DNA from 4 places in the Jeotgalibacillus aurantiacus genome. Region 3 is predicted to be linked to each of the others. Evidence: riboswitches for the same ligand, from Rfam matches in the RefSeq annotation. Region 3 holds a riboswitch; each other region holds the start of a gene.

Region 1 (4,436 bases), 140 kb from region 3:
ATGCTGCCCTTGCTGTTGCCTTTGCGTTCATTCCGGGCATCAATTATATGGGCATTATCGCCGCAAGCTTCATCGGGGCTGCCGTCGGTGCGGGACTTGTGTTCGGGATTGCTTCATTGCGAAGAGGCGGCTTTTCACCTATTCGTGTCGTGCTGGCGGGCGCAGCCGTTTCCGCTTTTCTTTTCGCAATTGCAGAAGGTATTGCACTGACCTTCCGTTTATCACAAAACGTTGCACAATGGACAGCAGGCGGACTGATCGGAACGACCTGGAGCCAGCTGAATCTGCTGATTCCCATTACAGCAGGTGGTATTTTAGCCGCTATCCTCTTCTCGAAACAGCTGACCATCCTGAGCTTAAGTGAGGAAGTAGCGGTAGGGCTCGGCTCAAGAATCGGCCAGGTCAAAGCGGTATTTTTTGTACTGACGGTTATTCTTGCCGGTTCAGCGGTTGCTCTTGCCGGAAACTTAGCGTTTGCAGGCCTTCTCGTTCCACACATTGTGCGCTCGATTGTCGGAACAGATTACCGTTACATTCTGCCAATGTGTGTACTTGTTGGAGGTACCTTTATGCTGTTTGCTGATACCGCAGGAAGACTGCTGAATGCGCCTTTCGAAACACCGGTTGCAGCGATCGTATCCGTGCTCGGACTCCCATTCTTCTTATACGTCGTACGTAAAGGAGTGAATATGTCAGCATGATCCATCCATCTGTTATTAGAAAACAACGTATTTTTATGATTGCTTTTTCACTGCTCGTACTTATCATCATGATCGTGAGCATTGGATTCGGTGCTTCTTCCGTTTCCTATGATCGCATCATCCCGACAATCCTTGGGCAGGGAGAGTTCGTAGATGAATTCGTGTTATTTGAACTGAGACTCCCGCGCATGCTGGTCACTCTTTTAGCAGGAATGGCTTTGGCTGTATCAGGCTCTGTCTTACAAAGCATCACCCGAAATGATCTGGCTGATCCTGGTATCATCGGAATCAACTCCGGCGCCGGCGCTGCCGTTGCCGTGTTCTTTCTTTTTGTTCCAATCGAAACGGGGGCCTTCACCTACGTCATTCCGGCAGTAGCTTTTGCAGGAGCATTGATTACCGCAATATTAATTTATCTTTTCGCCTATGAGCGGGATAGTGGACTGCAGCCAATTCGCCTGATCCTGATTGGCGTCGGTTTTTCAGCGGCACTGTCAGGATTGATGGTCGTCCTGATCTCTTCTACAGATCGCGACAAAGTCGACTTCATCGCGCAGTGGCTTGCAGGAAATGTATGGGGAACAAGCTGGCCATTCGTCTGGGCTCTTCTCCCCTGGCTCGTCATTCTCGTGCCATTTATCTTATATAACGCACAGCGGCTGAATATCTTAAACATGAGTGAGCCAGTGGCAATCGGTGTCGGCGTAAAAGTAAACAGAGAACGAATCATCCTCATGCTGACTGCCGTAGCCCTTGCCGCTGCAGCCGTATCCGTATCCGGTGGTATTGCCTTCATCGGTCTGATGGCACCACATATCGCAAAGTCACTGGTCGGCCCGCGTAACCAGCTCTTTATCCCAATCGCCATGCTCATTGGCGGCTGGCTTCTGCTCACCGCAGACACAATCGGCCGAAACCTCATCGACCCAACCGGCGTCCCTGCAGGCATAGTCGTCGCGATTATTGGTGCACCTTATTTTGTTTATTTGTTGTTGAAGAAGTGATTTATAGATATTTGTGCAAATGAAAACCGGGAAGGATTTCCCCTTCGCTTTCCACGGCCGGGCGGTGAACCCCTTGTGCTACGCACAACGGTTTCACCTGTCCCTCCTCCGCCGTAGGAGTCTCCGGGGAAATCCTTCCCTCTTTTTGATTAATTAAAATCCGTATTAAAAAGTGTAATAGTTAAGAGAACTGCTAAAACATTCACAATTGAGTTAAAACTCTTCCAGCTTATTAAACAACACCCATCAAAAAACTCCTGCGAAAGCAGGGGCTTTTCATGATTTTGACTACCAATCTGTTGATTTTTAAAAATGTCCTAGCTCATCATGTTCCGTTGATCAACGAAGATATCAAAGGGCTGGGACCATCCGTAGACTCCTGTGGCGGAAAGGGACAGGTGAAACCGACTGGGCGAAGCTCAGGCGGGTTCACCGCCCGGCCACGGAAAGCGGAGGATGGTCCCCGCCCGTTTTTTCTGAAATACAGGGTTGACAATCTTATTTCAGCATAGTAAAGTAAGTGACAACATTTGAATAGAACGATTTCTTCTTATCCAGAGAGGTGGAGGGACTGGCCCTATGATACCTCGGCAGCGGACTTATTAATAAGCACCGTGCCAACTCCAGCAGGCGATTTGCCTGACAGATGAGAAGAGTGTTTGCGATAAGCAGCCTCTTCTTGTTTTGCAGGAAGAGGCTTTTTTCTGTTTCTTCCTGAATAAAGCAGGATAATATTTTTAACTTTAATCCGATTAAACAGCCCTGAAAACATATATTTAGAGGAGGATCCTGATGATTCAATTTGAAAACGTTAAAAAAACATACGGTGAAGGCCAAGAGGCTGTTCATGCACTGAAAGGGATCGATTTGACCGTGGAGACGGGTGAAATCTATGGCGTCATCGGCTTCAGCGGTGCAGGAAAAAGTTCACTTATACGCTGTGTGAACTGGCTTGAACAACCAACAGAAGGAAAAGTCCTGATTCATGGACAGGATTTAAACAGCCGCTCCAAACAGGAAATCAGAACGATTAGAAAAGACATCGGGATGATCTTTCAGCATTTTAACCTATTGAACTCTAAAACTGTTTTTCAGAATGTCGCGACTCCCCTGCTGCTCAGCCGGGAGCCGAAAGATAAAATCCGGAACAGAGTAACAGAGCTGCTGGACTTTGTCGGTCTCGGAGATAAGGCAGATCAATATCCTGACCAGTTATCCGGTGGGCAAAAGCAGCGTGTCGGTATCGCCCGGGCCCTTGCCACCAACCCTTCCATCCTGTTATGTGATGAAGCGACTTCAGCGCTTGATCCGCAGACGACCCAGTCGATTCTGGACCTGCTGAAAAAAATCAATAAAGCGTACAACATCACGATTTTGATCATCACGCATGAGATGACTGTCATTCGGGAGATATGCGATAAAGTTGCAGTCATCGAGGAAGGAATCATTAAAGAAAAAGGGACTGTTTTTGAAGTCTTCACGAACCCGCAGCACCCTACAACAAAACGGTTTGTACGTTCCGTCATGAATGATCAGTTACCTGAAAGTATTGTCAGGGAGCTTGAAAAGAAGAGCTTCAAGAACGTTTACCGGATCCAGTACACAGGGCATTCCGCCGGATCCCCCCTTCTTTCGAGACTTTCACGGAAGTTCAATCTGGATGTCAATGTACTTTACGGAAACATTACCGAACTGCAGGACATCCCGTACGGCAATCTGATTGTAGAATTCGATGGACAGCAGTCTGATATTCAAAAAGCACTGCATTATATCCAACAGGAAAATGTGTATGTAAAGGATGTGACCCGACATGCTGGTTAATACAGATCAAATCATTGAAGCACTTTGGGAAACACTGGCCATGGTCGGCTTTTCCCTCCTCTTCTCCTCACTGATCGGATTTCCGCTAGGGATTCTGCTTGTCGTGACGAGAAAAGGACATTTACTTGAGAATACAGCTGTTTTTAACGTTTTAAACGGCGTGATTAACGTCTTTCGCTCGATTCCGTTTATCATCCTGATGGTTGCCATTATACCGATTACAAGACTGATTGTAGGAAGTTCAATCGGGACAGCAGCTGCTGTTGTACCACTTGTTTTTTACGCTGGTCCTTACATCGCGCGGCTTATCGAAAACTCTCTTTTAGAAGTTGATAAAGGTGTCATCGAAGCTGCAGAAGCAATGGGTGCAACACCGGGCCAAATCATTTTCAAATTCCTGATCCCGGAAGCATTAAGCTCACTTGTCCTTGCTTTAACCATTGCAACAGTCGGACTGGTCGGTGCATCAGCCATGGCTGGAGCCGTTGGAGGCGGCGGTCTTGGAGATCTTGCAATCACTTACGGTTATCAGCGTTTTGATACAGCCGTTATGCTGATCACAGTCGGAATTCTGGTCGTCATGGTTCAGGGACTTCAAACAACAGGAAATATCGTATCGAAAAAAATCAGAAGAAGCTAAATGGAGGATTTATCATGAAGAAAACAATCGGAACCGTATTAATCGCATCAACTACAGCATTACTTGCCGCATGTGGTGGAGACAGTGAAACCGTTACGATCGGGGTGAGCGGATCTGACACGCGAATTTGGGATTTCGTTGCGGAAAAGGCAGCTGAAGAGGATATTGACATTGAAATCGTCAGCTTTTCTGATTACGTTCAGCCTAACGTTGCGCTTGCAGAAGGCGATATTGATTTGAATGCATTCCAGACGATTTCTTATTTCGATG
Region 2 (4,436 bases), on a different contig from region 3:
CTGCTCCTCTGTATTATCTGTTTCTGCTTCCGCCACTTCTGTATCTGCCGGCGGTTCTTCCTCTGTTTGTGAAGAAGGCTGTTGGTTGGTGCAGGCTGCCAGCGCCAGCGTGAAAATAAGTAAGAGTAAAAGTGCTGTTTTTTTCATGTTCTTTTCTCCTTTAAAAGGTTAATTGATTAAAGTATCAGGCGGCACAGGCCCTGAAAAAGAATCCCATCCCGTGCTATTGTTAAAATAATTTTTGTAATTCCTGCTGATAATCTCCTCTGATCACGCCTTTTTCGGTAATGATGGCAGTAATCAGTTCGTTTGGCGTGACGTCAAACGAGGGGTTAAATACCTGAACGCCTTCCGGGGCAATGCGCTGACCTCCAAGATGCGTAACCTCTTCCGCTTTGCGCTCTTCAATCACGATGTCCTCTCCGGTTGCTGTATCCAGATCAATCGTAGATAAAGGTGCTGCGATGTAGAACGGAATGTCGTGGGCTTTTGCCAAAAGCGCAAGGCCGTATGTGCCGATTTTATTCGCCGTATCTCCATTTGCCGTAATCCGGTCAGCGCCTACAATAATCGCATCGATATTTTTCGTTTTCAGCACGTGGGCAGCCATATTATCCGTAATCAGCGTGACGTCAATATCAGCCTGCTGAAGCTCCCATGCCGTCAGTCTCGCTCCCTGTAAAACGGGTCTCGTTTCTGTCGCATAGACGTGGATTTCATTACCACGTTCCTTTGCAATGTAAAATGCGCCGAGTGCTGTACCATATTTAGAGGTTGCGATTGCACCCGTATTACAGTGGGTTAACACATTGGCTCCCTCGGGTAAAAGAGAATAGCCGTTTTCCCCGATCAGGCGGCACGTTTCCTCGTCCTCGCGCTGGATGGCAATTGCCTCAAGCTCGAGTTTACCTTTGATCGAAGGAATCGTTGACTGCTGCTCAGCCACCCGCACAAGCCGGTGAAGCGCCCATGCAAGATTGACCGCTGTAGGGCGTGCAGAGTTGAGATAGTCTGCCGTCTTCTTTAAGCTTTGTAACAGTTCTTCCGTTGTTTCTGCTTCACTATTTTTCGCCCATAGCGCAAGACCATAAGCAGCTGTAATGCCAATCGCCGGAGCTCCGCGTACCTTCAGCTCAACGATGGCATCCCATACATCTTCTGCTGTCGTTAAAAAAATATATTCCACACTTCCAGGAAGCTTTTGCTGATTCAACAGCTTGATTGATTCACCTTCCCAGATGACCGGTTTAATAAAATCCTGCTTGACTGTCATGGCTGCACCAGCTCCTTTAAGTAAGCAGTCCAGTCTGATGGAGATTGCCACTGCTGACGGTTAAAAATCAAGTGACGGCCGGTCTCGATCGCGCGTTTTTGAGCACGAAGTCTCGACTCATCATCCTCAATCCCGTCAATGTCCTCTACATGAGCAAGACCTATAATGCGGCGAATCGTTTTACAGCCTGCGAAGCCAAGCGTATCCTGCCAGATTTTCTTCACAATGTAATCAGCATATTCATCTGACTTGTAGCGTTCTTCCACTGCATGCTCTTTCAGCAGCTCACGGTAGCGCTGCTCAAACACTGCCCACGTTTGTTCGATTGCCTCAAGCAGATAAGCACTGATTTCCTGACGATCTCCCTCTGAAGAACGCTCCTGCTGGGCAATAAAGTTCAGCGTAAGATTGGCCAAAAATGCGCCGGCATCAAACCCGGCAGGTCCAAAAAAAGCGAATTCCGGATCAATGACTTTCGTTTCGCCACTTGTGACAAATACACTGCCCGTATGGAGATCACCATGCAGCAGTGCCTCACCCTCCGTCAGGAATTGTTTTTTCAATTTTGCGACTTCAAAAAGCAGAGCATCGTCCTGCCAAAGCTCATTTACCGTCTCCTCAAGAGTTTCAGCGTATGAATTGGATTCAGCGTTGAAGTAAGGATCCGTGAATACGAGCTTTTCTGTAATATCACACAGATCAGGATTCACAAATTGACGCGCCAGCTTCTTCTTCTCAACCGGCCCAAGTGCCTCGTCCGAAGAATGGAAAAGCGTCTCTGCAAGATACCGTCCAATGTGCTCCGCAAGATTCACATAACGGTTCCCTTCAATCAGGCCTTTCCGCAAAATCACATAATCAGACAGATCCTCCATGACCGTAATCGCAAACGTGTCATCATAGTCGTACACTTCAGGCACAAGATGAGGGACATGCTTTGCCGCCTCCTGCAGTGCCTGCCGCTCAATCCGCGCACGGTCCAGTGACAGCGGCCAGCTTTCCCCTACCACTTTTGCATATGGCAATGCCTGCTTCACCACAATGGATCGATCTGTCGTGTTGTCACGAACGATAAACACATAATTTAAATTTCCATCACCGACCTCTTTGCAGTCAGCTTCCTTGCGATCTTTAATGAATCCTTTTTGCTCTAAGTAAACGAGGACTGATTCCTCTGTAAATGGCTGATACGTTTTTTCCTGCAGTACTGTCATGATGCGATTCTCTCCTTTAATCAAATTCTTTTTTATGCCATTCATCCTCCGGAATATCTAAATCCTCTCCGGAAAAACGCTCTTCTTCAAATACATCTCCATAATTATGAAAACCATTACGCTCCCAAAAGCCGGGGCGATCCTCTGTCAGAAACTCAATGCCTCTGATCCACTTCACACTCTTCCAGAAATACAAATGTGGAACGATCAGACGGAAAGGATAACCGTGCTTTGGCGTTAAAGGCTTACCGTCATAAGAGTGTGCAAGGAGAATGTCCTCCTTCAGTAAATCCTCAATCGGCAAATTCGTCTCATAATCATAGTCGCCGTAAATCATCACGTGGCGTACGTTTTCTGGAATCTCAACGTCTTTCAACAGCTCGCGAATCGTCACACCCGTAAACGCATTATCAAACTTCGACCACCTCGTTACACAGTGAATATCTTTGACAATCGTCGTCTGAGGAAGGTTTAATAATTCGTCATATGTAAAGCGTTTCTCTTTTATACCATTTCCAAAAAGGCGGAAATCCCAAAGCTTGAGATCGTATTCCGGCACCTCACCCTCATGAAGAATCGGAAACTTTTCCGTCAGGGTCTGCCCCGGTGGCAGGCGGCCTCCATATGTGTCTTTTTGTACGGGCGGCTTTGCTTTTTTTAAACGCTCTGCTTTTCCCATCCGGCTGCTCCTTTCCTGGTGGATTAACAATAAAAAAGCCTCTTTCCATGATAGAAAGAGGCAGAATAAATCGGATTCGACCTCTTATCTCTCAGACAAAAAATGTCTGTTGGATGTAGCACCGTGTCCCTGTTACCAAAATGGTAAACAGGGCCGGTTGCCGGGCTTCACAGGGCCAATTCCCTCAGCCAACTCTCGATAAGAGAAGGTATTCAGTTGGTGTTTTCTGGTTCATTTGAAATTCATAATTGCAAGTTTACGGAATAGGATTCCATTTTGTCAACGCATTTTTTAAATAAAAAATTTTTTCTGAAAAGTTATTGACCTGCACAATTTTTTTTGCGATAATTCGAAACATGAATTTAATTCCAACTGAATACGTATGAACTCTTATAAAGAGCAGGTGGAGGGACGAGCCCGATGAAACCCGGCAACCTGTTTCAGCTTAACCGCTGATTCAAGGTGCTAATTCTCACAGCAATGGCTGAAGGATAAGAGGAAGAACGTTTACTGTAAATGTCCGCTTCCTCTTTTGGAGCGGACTTTTTGTTTATTCATATTGTGATGGGTGAATGAACGCGTATATGGATTTGTCTTAAACAGGTGGGTGAACGAAGTCAGCTGGATCTTGCTTAGTCAGGTGGGTGAACAGTGCCGAAGGGATTTGTACTGTTTGAGTGAGTTATTGTATCGAATCAGCTTTTTATTGTACTGTTTCACTGCTTAATTCAATCGAATGAAGATTTTTTTGTACTGATACGACTTCACACCTTCATTTTTGTACTGTTCCTCACCCTTTTTGTACTGATCCGAATCATATTTGTATCGTTCCAACTTATCATTGTATTGTTCAGTCCCCACCGCTCTCAAAATACTGATTTTATCACTGAAAGGATGCTTATCATGTCTCAGATTACGGCTACATACCTTGTACACGATGCGAAAGGCAACTTAGAGAAAAAGGCAGAGTCGATTGCCCTCGGCTTGACGGTTGGATCATGGACCGACCTTCCGGCTGTGGATCAGGAGCAGTTAAAGAAACATAAGGGTGAGGTGCTTTCTGTTCAGGAGGTTCCCGCACTGGAATCAGCTTCTCATTTAGGACAACGAAAAGCAGGCCTGATCAAAATTGCGTATCCGGCTGCAAATTTCAGCTCTGATATTCCGGCGATTTTAACAACGATTTTCGGAAAGCTGTCCCTGGACGGGGAAGTGAAGCTGATTGATATTGAGCTGGACACAGAGCTTGAAAAACAGTTCCCTGGACCAC
Region 3 (4,436 bases):
CATTTCAGTATCAACGAAACCTGGGCAGACGGCATTGACTCTGACTCCGTGTTCAATCGCTTCAACTGCAAAGGATTGGGTGAAACCGATGACTGCAAACTTAGATGCAGCATAGGCGGTGTTGCCATGTGTCCCTCTCAGTCCGGAAAGGGAGGATACGTTGACGACGGCTCCTTTTCCTGCCGCTTTCATGTCGGAGTAAAGCAGCTGGGTCAGCGCAACGGTAGAAAAGTAGTTGAGCTCCATGATCTTTTTCATGTCTTCTTCTTTCAATTTCTCCAGTATATCTCCTCCGGAAATGCCGGCAGAGTTGACGAGTCCTGTAATAGATCCTGAAGACTCTTTCGCTTTTTCGAGCAGATGCTGCCTGCCGCCCTCCTCATTGAGATCGGATGTTACGATGGTCAGTTTGTCTGCAATGCGGGCTTTTTCGCATTCTGCTTTTAATGCATTAAGCTTTTCTTCATTGCGTCCGGTTGCAGTGACTGAGGCACCTGCCTTAAGTGCTTCAATCACCGTAGCATAGCCGATTCCGCCTGTTGCACCTGTAACGAGAATATGTTCATGTTGAAATGAATCATTTGAAAAAAGCATCGAATCCCTCCGTATGGTTAATGGTAGACTATTCCACACGGAGCGTTCTGTTAAACGTTAAGCGCGGCATACTCAGATGCTTTGGCAAGCGCCTGTTTGACGTCTGCCAACAGATCATCCGGATCCTCAAGCCCAACAGAAAGCCGCAGCAGTCCGTCTGTAATGCCACGCTTTTCCCGTTCTGCAAGAGGCATCGCTGCGTGTGACATTGTAGCCGGATAGGATAAAATGGATTCCACTGCACCAAGACTTACCGCAAACACTGGAATTTTCATCGCCTCTACAAATACTCCCGCACATTCTTTAGAAGGGAGTCTAAATGATAGTACTGCTCCCGCCCCGGTCGATTGGCGCTGATGAATATGATAGCCAGCGTGAAACGAAAACCCGGGATAGTATACTTCATCAATCAGTGGATTATGGTGAAGATATTGAGCAATATCACGAGCTGTCTCAGATGACTGCTTCATACGCACACTGAGCGTTTTAATACCGCGCAGCAACAGCCAGCTATCCTGCACACCGAGAATCGATCCAAATGAGTTCTGAATAAACTTTAACCGTGATGCAATTTCTTCATCCTTTACCGCAGCAAGCCCTGCCACGACATCACTATGGCCGGACAAAAACTTGGTGGCACTGTGAAGCACGAGATCCGCTCCCAGATCCAGCGGCTTTTGATAAAGAGGTGTCATAAATGTGTTATCAACAAAAGTGAGACAGCCATGCGCTTTTGCCACCTTCGCCACACCCTCGATATCCGTTATATTCAGCGTCGGATTGGATGGCGTCTCTACATAAATGACCCTCGTATTCGGCCGGACGTTTCTGGCCGTCTCATCCAGGTCCGTCATATCAATAAATGTATGATCAATGCCAAAGCGTGTCAGCACCTCTGTGATCACACGATAGGTGCCGCCGTATACATCCTTTGACACAAGGACATGATCACCGGCTGACAGCAGCATAAAGGCTGATGAGATCGCCGCCATACCGGAAGCAAATGCAAATCCGGCTGTACCATTTTCAAGATCAGCAATCGTTTCCTCCAGCGCTTGTCTGGTCGGATTTCCTGAGCGGCTGTAATCGTAAGGACCGAATTCATCAATAGACTGCTGATGATACGTCGAAGAATAATGCAGAGGTACGTTGACTGCCCCTGTCTGTTTATCAATATAAGATGGCTGATGCAGCAGCTTCGTGTCAAAGCGATGTTCTGTCATATGCTGTCTCCTCCTTACAGGCTGCTTCTAGCGCCTTTTTTAAATCATTTTTCAAGTCCTCAACCTGTTCGATTCCTACTGAAAAACGCAGAAGCCTTTTACAAATGCCTTTTTTCTCCCGTTCTTCCTCAGGAATATCCGCGTGTGTCTGCGTTGCAGGATACGTAATAAAGCTTTCCACCCCACCAAGACTTTCCGCAAATGAGATCACTTGAGTCGAGCGTAAAAATGGATCAATCCATTCTTCTTTTTCGAGGCGGAAAGATAACATCCCGCCAACCTTCGGATAGATGACATCTGTCACGCCAGTCTGTTCAGCCAGAAAATCCGCCAGTGCCTGTGCATTTTCCTGATGACGGTCCATCCTCAGCGCGAGTGTCTTCATTCCGCGGATCAACAGCCAGGAATCCATCGGGGATAAGACGGCTCCTGCGCCGTTATGCATCTGAAACAGCTTTTCACTCAGCGCTTCTCCTTTTGTCACAACAAGTCCCGCCAACACATCATTGTGCCCACCGAGATACTTCGTTGCACTATGAATCACAATGTCTGCACCATGCTCAATCGGTCTCTGTAAATAAGGCGTTAAAAACGTATTATCCGCAATAAATAACAGATTATATTTTTCAGTAAAAGCTCCGACCTTATTCAGATCAGTCAGCTTCATCAACGGGTTTGTCGGTGTTTCAACAAAAACGGCTTTTACTTCTTCCGTGTATGCTTTTTCAAGTTCATCAGCATTGTTTGTATCAAGATAACGAAAGGTCACATTGAATTGGTTCTCCCAATGATTAAACAACCGGTACGTCCCTCCGTACAAATCATCTGAGGCAAGGATGACATCTCCCGGTTTAAATAGTGATAAAACAAGCTGTATCGCAGCCATGCCAGAGCTCGTCGCGAATCCGGCATCCCCTTTTTCCAGCCGGGCAATTCCTTCCTCCAAAATGGCTCTCGTAGGATTTTTTGTTCTCGTATAGTCGTATCCTGTTGATTCGCCAAGTCCACTGTGACGGTAAGCCGTCGACAAGTAAATCGGTGGATTCACCGTACCTGTATCTTTCTCACTGCGATTACCAAGCTGTGCAAGCTCTGTTTCCGGGAAATAACTCATCTTCCTCATTCCTTTCAAACCGGGATTCAATCTTTATGTTTTTGGTCAATAAAAAAGAACCTAATCTATGATAAGAGAAGGTTCTTTACGTGTAAGGTCCTCTTATCATTCAGGCATACGCCTGCTGGCATTAGCACCGGGCTATAAATAGCTGGTTGCTGAGGCGTCAAAGGGCCAGTCCCTCAACCTCTCTCGATAAGATATGAAATTGTCAGAAAAATTAATGTTGTTGTATAGACTACCTTATTTTGCTGGAAGAAGCAAGGGAAAGATGATAAAAAGGAGAAGCTCAAGCTCATTCGTAGTCTCTACAGGATCACTTTTTTGAGAGTGGTTAAATAACGAATAAGAGTTGTCAAATAAACAGATGAAGTGGTCAAATAATGCAAAAGAGTTGTCAAATACCAGCAAAAAGTTGTCTAATCAATGGGAATGGCCGCTCGCAATCCTGTACCTGGACGCAGGATCAAGCTAGATTACTCAAAATCTTCAAGAGCCCCCGGCCTGCGCCGGGATATTTTGTGAGAGTGGTTAAATAAGGGCTGAGAGTAGTTAAATAACAATCGAAAGTGGTCAAATAAATGTAAAGAGTGGTCAAATAACCCGAAAGAGTAGTTAAATAACTCGAATACGTCCCTAAACGCCCGCCTCCGCTTTTTTAGTCACAAATATAGCCGGAGCCTGTGTGTCGGCAGGCTCCGGCTCAATAGAGGGGGTGTCGCTTTTATTCTTCCTGGCAGCAAAGTGACGGTGCGAATCGAAACTTTGCAGCAGAAGTTGTGTTAAGAATCAGCGACGATTCGTTTATGTTTAGTTGAGAATGAATCTCATTCTTATTGTATACACAATTCAAAAAGATGTCTACCCCTAATCAATCTTTTTTTCACCGGATACGCCGAGAAATTTTTCGAGTATCGGTTGGAAACGGTTATGGCTTTGTTCTACGTAACCTGGATCGGCACGTGGTTCTTCGATTTCAACGGAGGTATCTCTCAATTCAATCTCCTGATGATCATGGTCAATGAGCTGTTGAATCCCTTTCACTGTCATTTCAGGGTGAAATTGAAACGCCAGTACCTGATCTGTATAAAATCCCTGAACAGGTGTCAGATCCGTTTTGCCAAGCGGTTTTGTACCTTCTGGAAGCTCATACAGATCGCTATGCCAGTGAAACATCGGGATGTCCATGTCCTCCACATCAAAATCCTCCAAAAAGCCGTGGTCCCAGTTAATCTCAGCCCACCCCATTTCATACTTGGGAAGCGTATGAACTTCTGTGCCGTAAATGTGGGCAAGCAGCTGAGAACCGAGGCAAATTCCGATCACCTTATGCCCGTGCTGAAGTGCTTTTTCAATATAAGCCACTTCCTTCTGCATCCATTCAGTATCGGGCAGGTCCAACACACTCATCGGACCGCCAAGGACAACGAGTACATCCTCATCTTCGAGCTCCGGGTAGTTTACAGGCTTTTTCGCATCAAAATAATGAAGACTGCACCCCCATA
Region 4 (4,436 bases), on a different contig from region 3:
CTTACCGGACATCGACATTCCCTTATTCAGCTGGGCAATCATTTCAATCAGTTCAAATGATGACACATCATAGACAGAAGCGGCCCCCGGAAAATCACCTACCTTTGTCGGATCACCCGTAACGGCCAGAATATCATGTAACCCGAGTGTATGAAGTCCCATAAGGTGAGATTGAAGGCCAATCAGATTACGGTCACGGCACGTTAAATGGACAAGTGGCCGGACACCCTGCTGCTTGATCAGATAGCCGAGTGATTCGTTGGACACCCGAGGGCTTGCCAGTGAATTATCCGCAAGTGTCACCGCATCTGCACCGGCCTCACTCAGTGCTTTCGCTCCTTCCATAAATGAATCTGTGGACAGCTTCTTTGGAGGATCAAGCTCTACGATCACGGACTTTCTCCGGTTAACGATTTCCGTTAATGGTTCAGGCAGCTCTTTTGCCCGGTCTCTCACGATGATTGGTTCAATCGGCTGTGTAATCACTTTCTCACTGACAGGCTCTAATCCACTTAACGCCTCACTGAAGGAGCGGATATGCTCAGGTGTCGTACCACAGCACCCGCCTAATAAACGTACCCCCTGCTCCCTGAAAGATGGGGCAATCTCCTTAAAATAGGCAGCATTATTACTGTATTGAAGTGCACCATCTGTATAAGATGGCAGGCTTGCATTCGGATAACATGATAAATAAGCTCGCTCAGGCAGCGGAACCTGCTCAAGTGATTTCAACATGTGAAAAGGCCCCTGTCTGCAGTTCAATCCGACTACATCAGCTCCTGCCTGTTCGAGACGCAGCAGTGCTTCCGCCACTGACGTTCCATTTTGCATGACGCCAGGCTCCTGAACCGAGATCTGGGTAATAAGCGGAAGATCCGTTTCTTTACGGGCAATTTCAAGCACGGCTGACAGTTCCTCAAGGTCGTAATACGTTTCAAATAACAGCCCGTCCACTCCTTCTAAAAGCAAACAGTAAAGCTGTTCTCTGAAGGTTCGCTTAATTTCATTCAGTTCAATGGACTGAGGACGAAAGCTGCGAATCCCTCCTGAAGTCCCGAGAACAAATGTATCTTTACCTGCAGCCTTTTTGGCATTTCTGACCGCTGCAGTATTGATTTCCCTTACCTGTTCCTCAAGTCCGTATCGCTCAAGCTTGTGGTAGTTTGCGCCGTACGTATTCGTCTGAATAATGTCCGCGCCCGCTTCAATATAAGCACGATGGATTTTCTGGATATGCTCAGCCTGCGAAAGATTTAATTCCTCATAGCACTGATCCGTTCCATACGAATACAGGAGGGTTCCCATTGCACCGTCACCGATCAGGATGCGATTTTTCATTTCGTCTAATAAAGTCATGTTACTTCCCCTTCCGTATTCGTGGATCTTATCAAGGTTGTCTATACAAAAAGGCCTTCTTATCGCTTGAATAAGAAGACCTGTGTTAGAAAACGGAACAACTCTCCTTATCTTCCCCGTAAAAATACGGGATGGATTTAGCACCTTTTCACTTGTGTGATGGTTGCTGAGGTTTCGCAGGGCCTTGTCCCTCCACCTCTCTTGATAAGAATCCACACTATTTAGTTAATTATGATAACTCTACTAGACTAAAGCCCCTTCTGTCAACAGCAGAACCGCGATTAAACAGACTGTTCAGCAAATTGTAATGGTTGATGCATTAATCCAGTGAAGTAATGCCTGGCAGTCTCCATTCAATTTCCTCTTCGCCAAAAGTACCGAACAGCTTAAAGGCTGTAGTAGCAGATGCCTCAAATTGAAGTGATCCTTCAACTGTTTCACCGGCAGGCACTGTCCATTCAACCGGATCACCATAGGCAGATTTTTCCTCATCAGCCAGATCTGTTAAACGGAACTGATCACCTGTAATCACAGCTTCTTCCTCACCATTGTTCGTAATACTGAAACTGACTTCATAAACACGATTTGTTTCGTCGATTTGCTCTGTCACACCTGCACTGACAGCTGTCATCGTCAGATCACCCGTCTGAACCTCATCCTCTACAACATATAAAGCCGGCTCTGACGTTTCTTCAGGCGCTTCCGTTTCTTCTGTTGTCTCTTGTGCTGATTCAGCGTTACCAGCTGATTCGTCTGTTTCCTCTGAACATGCTGCAAGCATAAGTGATGCAGCAAGCGCAGATACTAACCAAAATTTCTTCATAATTGAACACCCTCCTAGATATGTAAAAATGACACTTCCTCATTATTATTCGCAATGCGAAATAAATCAACCATTTTCCTGTAAAAGGAAATAAGATTAAATCTTCTCTATCTTCGCAATGTTTTTATTATTTGTTACGATAGTGTTAGTAAATAAGGAGGGGAATTTACTTGTGTGGACGATTTTCTTTAACCGAAGCGCTTGAGGATTTAAAGGAATATTACCAATTCAATATGCGGGATGACTTTGATGTCTACCCACACATTAACCTTGCACCCAGCAATCAGGTAGCCGCTATTGTCAGTGTTGAAGGGAAGCGATACCCCGCTTATTTTCGCTGGGGGCTCATTCCGCCTTTTGCTAAAGATGAAAAAATCGGATACAAAACCTTTAACGCCCGGGCAGAAACCGTTTCTGAAAAGCCGAGCTTCCGCAGAGCCTTCCGATCTAAACGGTGCTTAATTCCCGCGAGCTCCTTTTACGAATGGAAGAAAACAGAGGAAGGGAACAAACAGCCTTATGAAATAAAACTTGTCAGCGGGGATCCATTAACGTTTGCTGGACTTTGGGAATCATGGCGAAACGAACAGAATGACCTGATCAGAAGCTGCACCATTATTACAACTGAGCCGAATAGCGCAATGAGCCAAATTCACGACCGCATGCCTGTCATTCTTTCACCTGACCAATTCGACCGATGGCTGAACCATGATGGAGATGTGGAAGAGTTAAACTATTTATTGAGTCCTTTTACAGGAGAGCTGAAAATCAGCAAAATTTCAGGAGAACGGTTTAAACGAAAATAAAAAGCTGAAAGACGCACATTGCGTTTTTCAGCTTTTTCGTTATGACATTCACTTGCTGAAAATAAACCATTACCCAGCAAGTACATCTGCTTTCGGATACTTAATTTTACGATAATCCGGTTTAGCGATTGAAAAGAATAAGGTTAACGGACCAACTTTTCCGATAAACATCACCAGCATTATTACATATTTACCCATATCTGATAAGTCAGGTGTAAGCCCCATTGATAATCCAACCGTTCCAAAGGCAGAAACCGTTTCAAATACAATCGGCAGGAAACCGGCACCATCCTCTGTATGCGTCATAATACTCAACGCTGCAATGATAAATAATACACTGCTCATGGCAATAGCAAGCGATTTAAAAATAATTTCCTGACGAATTTCGCGATCAAACATATGAATCTCTGTATTTCGTCTGAAGAACGCGACAGTAGCGAGCAAAATCACGATAAATGTCGTGAGCTTGATCCCGCCACCAGTTGATGCACTGCCTGCTCCTATAAACATAAGGATAATGATAAAAAGCAGGCTTGAATCATCCATAGAAGCAATATCAATAGAATTAAAGCCTGCGGTTCTCGGACTGACCGCCTGAAAATAAGCTGCCCATATTTTCTCATCCAGTGTCAGCCCACCAAGTGTGGCCGGGTTAGCAAATTCATTAAAGAATAAATAGATCATGGCAAAAATGTTGATGATCAGTGTACCTGATACCATCAGCTTGGTGTGAAGGCTCCATCTGCGAATGGATGTCGAACGGAACAAATCTACCAGGACAGTGAATCCGATTCCACCTAAAATAAATAATGCAGAAATCACAAGGTTAACCATAGGATTTCCCACATAGGACATCAGACTATCACTCAACAGCCCAAATCCTGCGTTATTAAAGGCTGATACCGCATGGAAAAGACTAAAGAATAATCCATCTTTCCATCCCATTTCAGGCACCCATACAGTAGATAAAAGCATGACCGCAAATAATTCTATTAATATTGAATAGATCATCAGCTGAATAGCAAGGCGGATAATACCACCTACAGCATTTTGGTTTAATGCCTGCTGAATGATCAGTCTTTCCTTGAATCCAATCTTTCTGCCAAGCATTAGAAAAACCACTACTGCAAACGTCATAATCCCAAGGCCACCAACTTGAATCAGGATCATAATAATCGTCTGACCGAACGTCGTATATACCGTTCCCGTATCAACGACCGCCAGACCTGTTACTGTCATGGCAGAAACAGCTGTAAAAAAAGCATCCTGCCAGCCGATCGGCGTAACGGTTGCTGCAGGAATTTTAAGTGCAGCGCCTCCAAGCAGGATTCCGGTTAAAAACAGGACAATCAAAAAAAGAGGAGGGTTCTGAAAAAGTTTTTTCTTCATCCCTACACCCCCTGCTTTTCAAACCGGTGTAGCTTTCTGTTCTCACCGATCACAATTAAAAC

What was found. Region 3 has a riboswitch for S-adenosylmethionine ahead of H7968_RS12140 (methionine biosynthesis PLP-dependent protein). Riboswitches for the same ligand answer to the same signal wherever they lie in the genome.
Region 1: it holds a riboswitch for S-adenosylmethionine, as region 3 does, so the genes downstream of both, H7968_RS11450 (methionine ABC transporter ATP-binding protein) here and H7968_RS12140 (methionine biosynthesis PLP-dependent protein) in region 3, are expected to answer to the same signal.
Region 2: it holds a riboswitch for S-adenosylmethionine, as region 3 does, so the genes downstream of both, H7968_RS02730 (sulfite oxidase-like oxidoreductase) here and H7968_RS12140 (methionine biosynthesis PLP-dependent protein) in region 3, are expected to answer to the same signal.
Region 4: it holds a riboswitch for S-adenosylmethionine, as region 3 does, so the genes downstream of both, H7968_RS14985 (bifunctional homocysteine S-methyltransferase/methylenetetrahydrofolate reductase) here and H7968_RS12140 (methionine biosynthesis PLP-dependent protein) in region 3, are expected to answer to the same signal.

The regions. Positions count from the first base shown of each region.
Region 1 is NZ_JACNMS010000003.1:347,829-352,264, reverse strand. It holds gene H7968_RS11460 (FecCD family ABC transporter permease) at 1-701, shown strand, start outside; gene H7968_RS11455 (FecCD family ABC transporter permease) at 698-1,705, shown strand; SAM riboswitch class I at 2,253-2,358, shown strand; gene H7968_RS11450 (methionine ABC transporter ATP-binding protein) at 2,498-3,526, shown strand; gene H7968_RS11445 (methionine ABC transporter permease) at 3,516-4,166, shown strand; gene H7968_RS11440 (MetQ/NlpA family ABC transporter substrate-binding protein) at 4,181-4,436, shown strand, end outside.
Region 2 is NZ_JACNMS010000001.1:577,838-582,273, forward strand. It holds gene H7968_RS02715 (sugar ABC transporter substrate-binding protein) at 1-147, opposite strand, end outside; gene mtnA (S-methyl-5-thioribose-1-phosphate isomerase) at 230-1,273, opposite strand; gene mtnK (S-methyl-5-thioribose kinase) at 1,270-2,487, opposite strand; gene H7968_RS02730 (sulfite oxidase-like oxidoreductase) at 2,504-3,166, opposite strand; SAM riboswitch class I at 3,248-3,371, opposite strand; SAM riboswitch class I at 3,554-3,664, shown strand; gene H7968_RS02735 (2,3-diketo-5-methylthiopentyl-1-phosphate enolase) at 4,070-4,436, shown strand, end outside.
Region 3 is NZ_JACNMS010000003.1:492,169-496,604, reverse strand. It holds gene H7968_RS12150 (SDR family NAD(P)-dependent oxidoreductase) at 1-594, opposite strand, end outside; gene metC (cystathionine beta-lyase) at 645-1,817, opposite strand; gene H7968_RS12140 (methionine biosynthesis PLP-dependent protein) at 1,798-2,931, opposite strand; SAM riboswitch class I at 3,031-3,133, opposite strand; gene H7968_RS12135 (type 1 glutamine amidotransferase) at 3,799-4,436, opposite strand, start outside.
Region 4 is NZ_JACNMS010000005.1:93,852-98,287, reverse strand. It holds gene H7968_RS14985 (bifunctional homocysteine S-methyltransferase/methylenetetrahydrofolate reductase) at 1-1,356, opposite strand, end outside; SAM riboswitch class I at 1,461-1,567, opposite strand; gene H7968_RS14980 (DUF4352 domain-containing protein) at 1,676-2,179, opposite strand; gene H7968_RS14975 (SOS response-associated peptidase) at 2,350-2,985, shown strand; gene H7968_RS14970 (TrkH family potassium uptake protein) at 3,055-4,374, opposite strand; gene H7968_RS14965 (potassium channel family protein) at 4,377-4,436, opposite strand, start outside.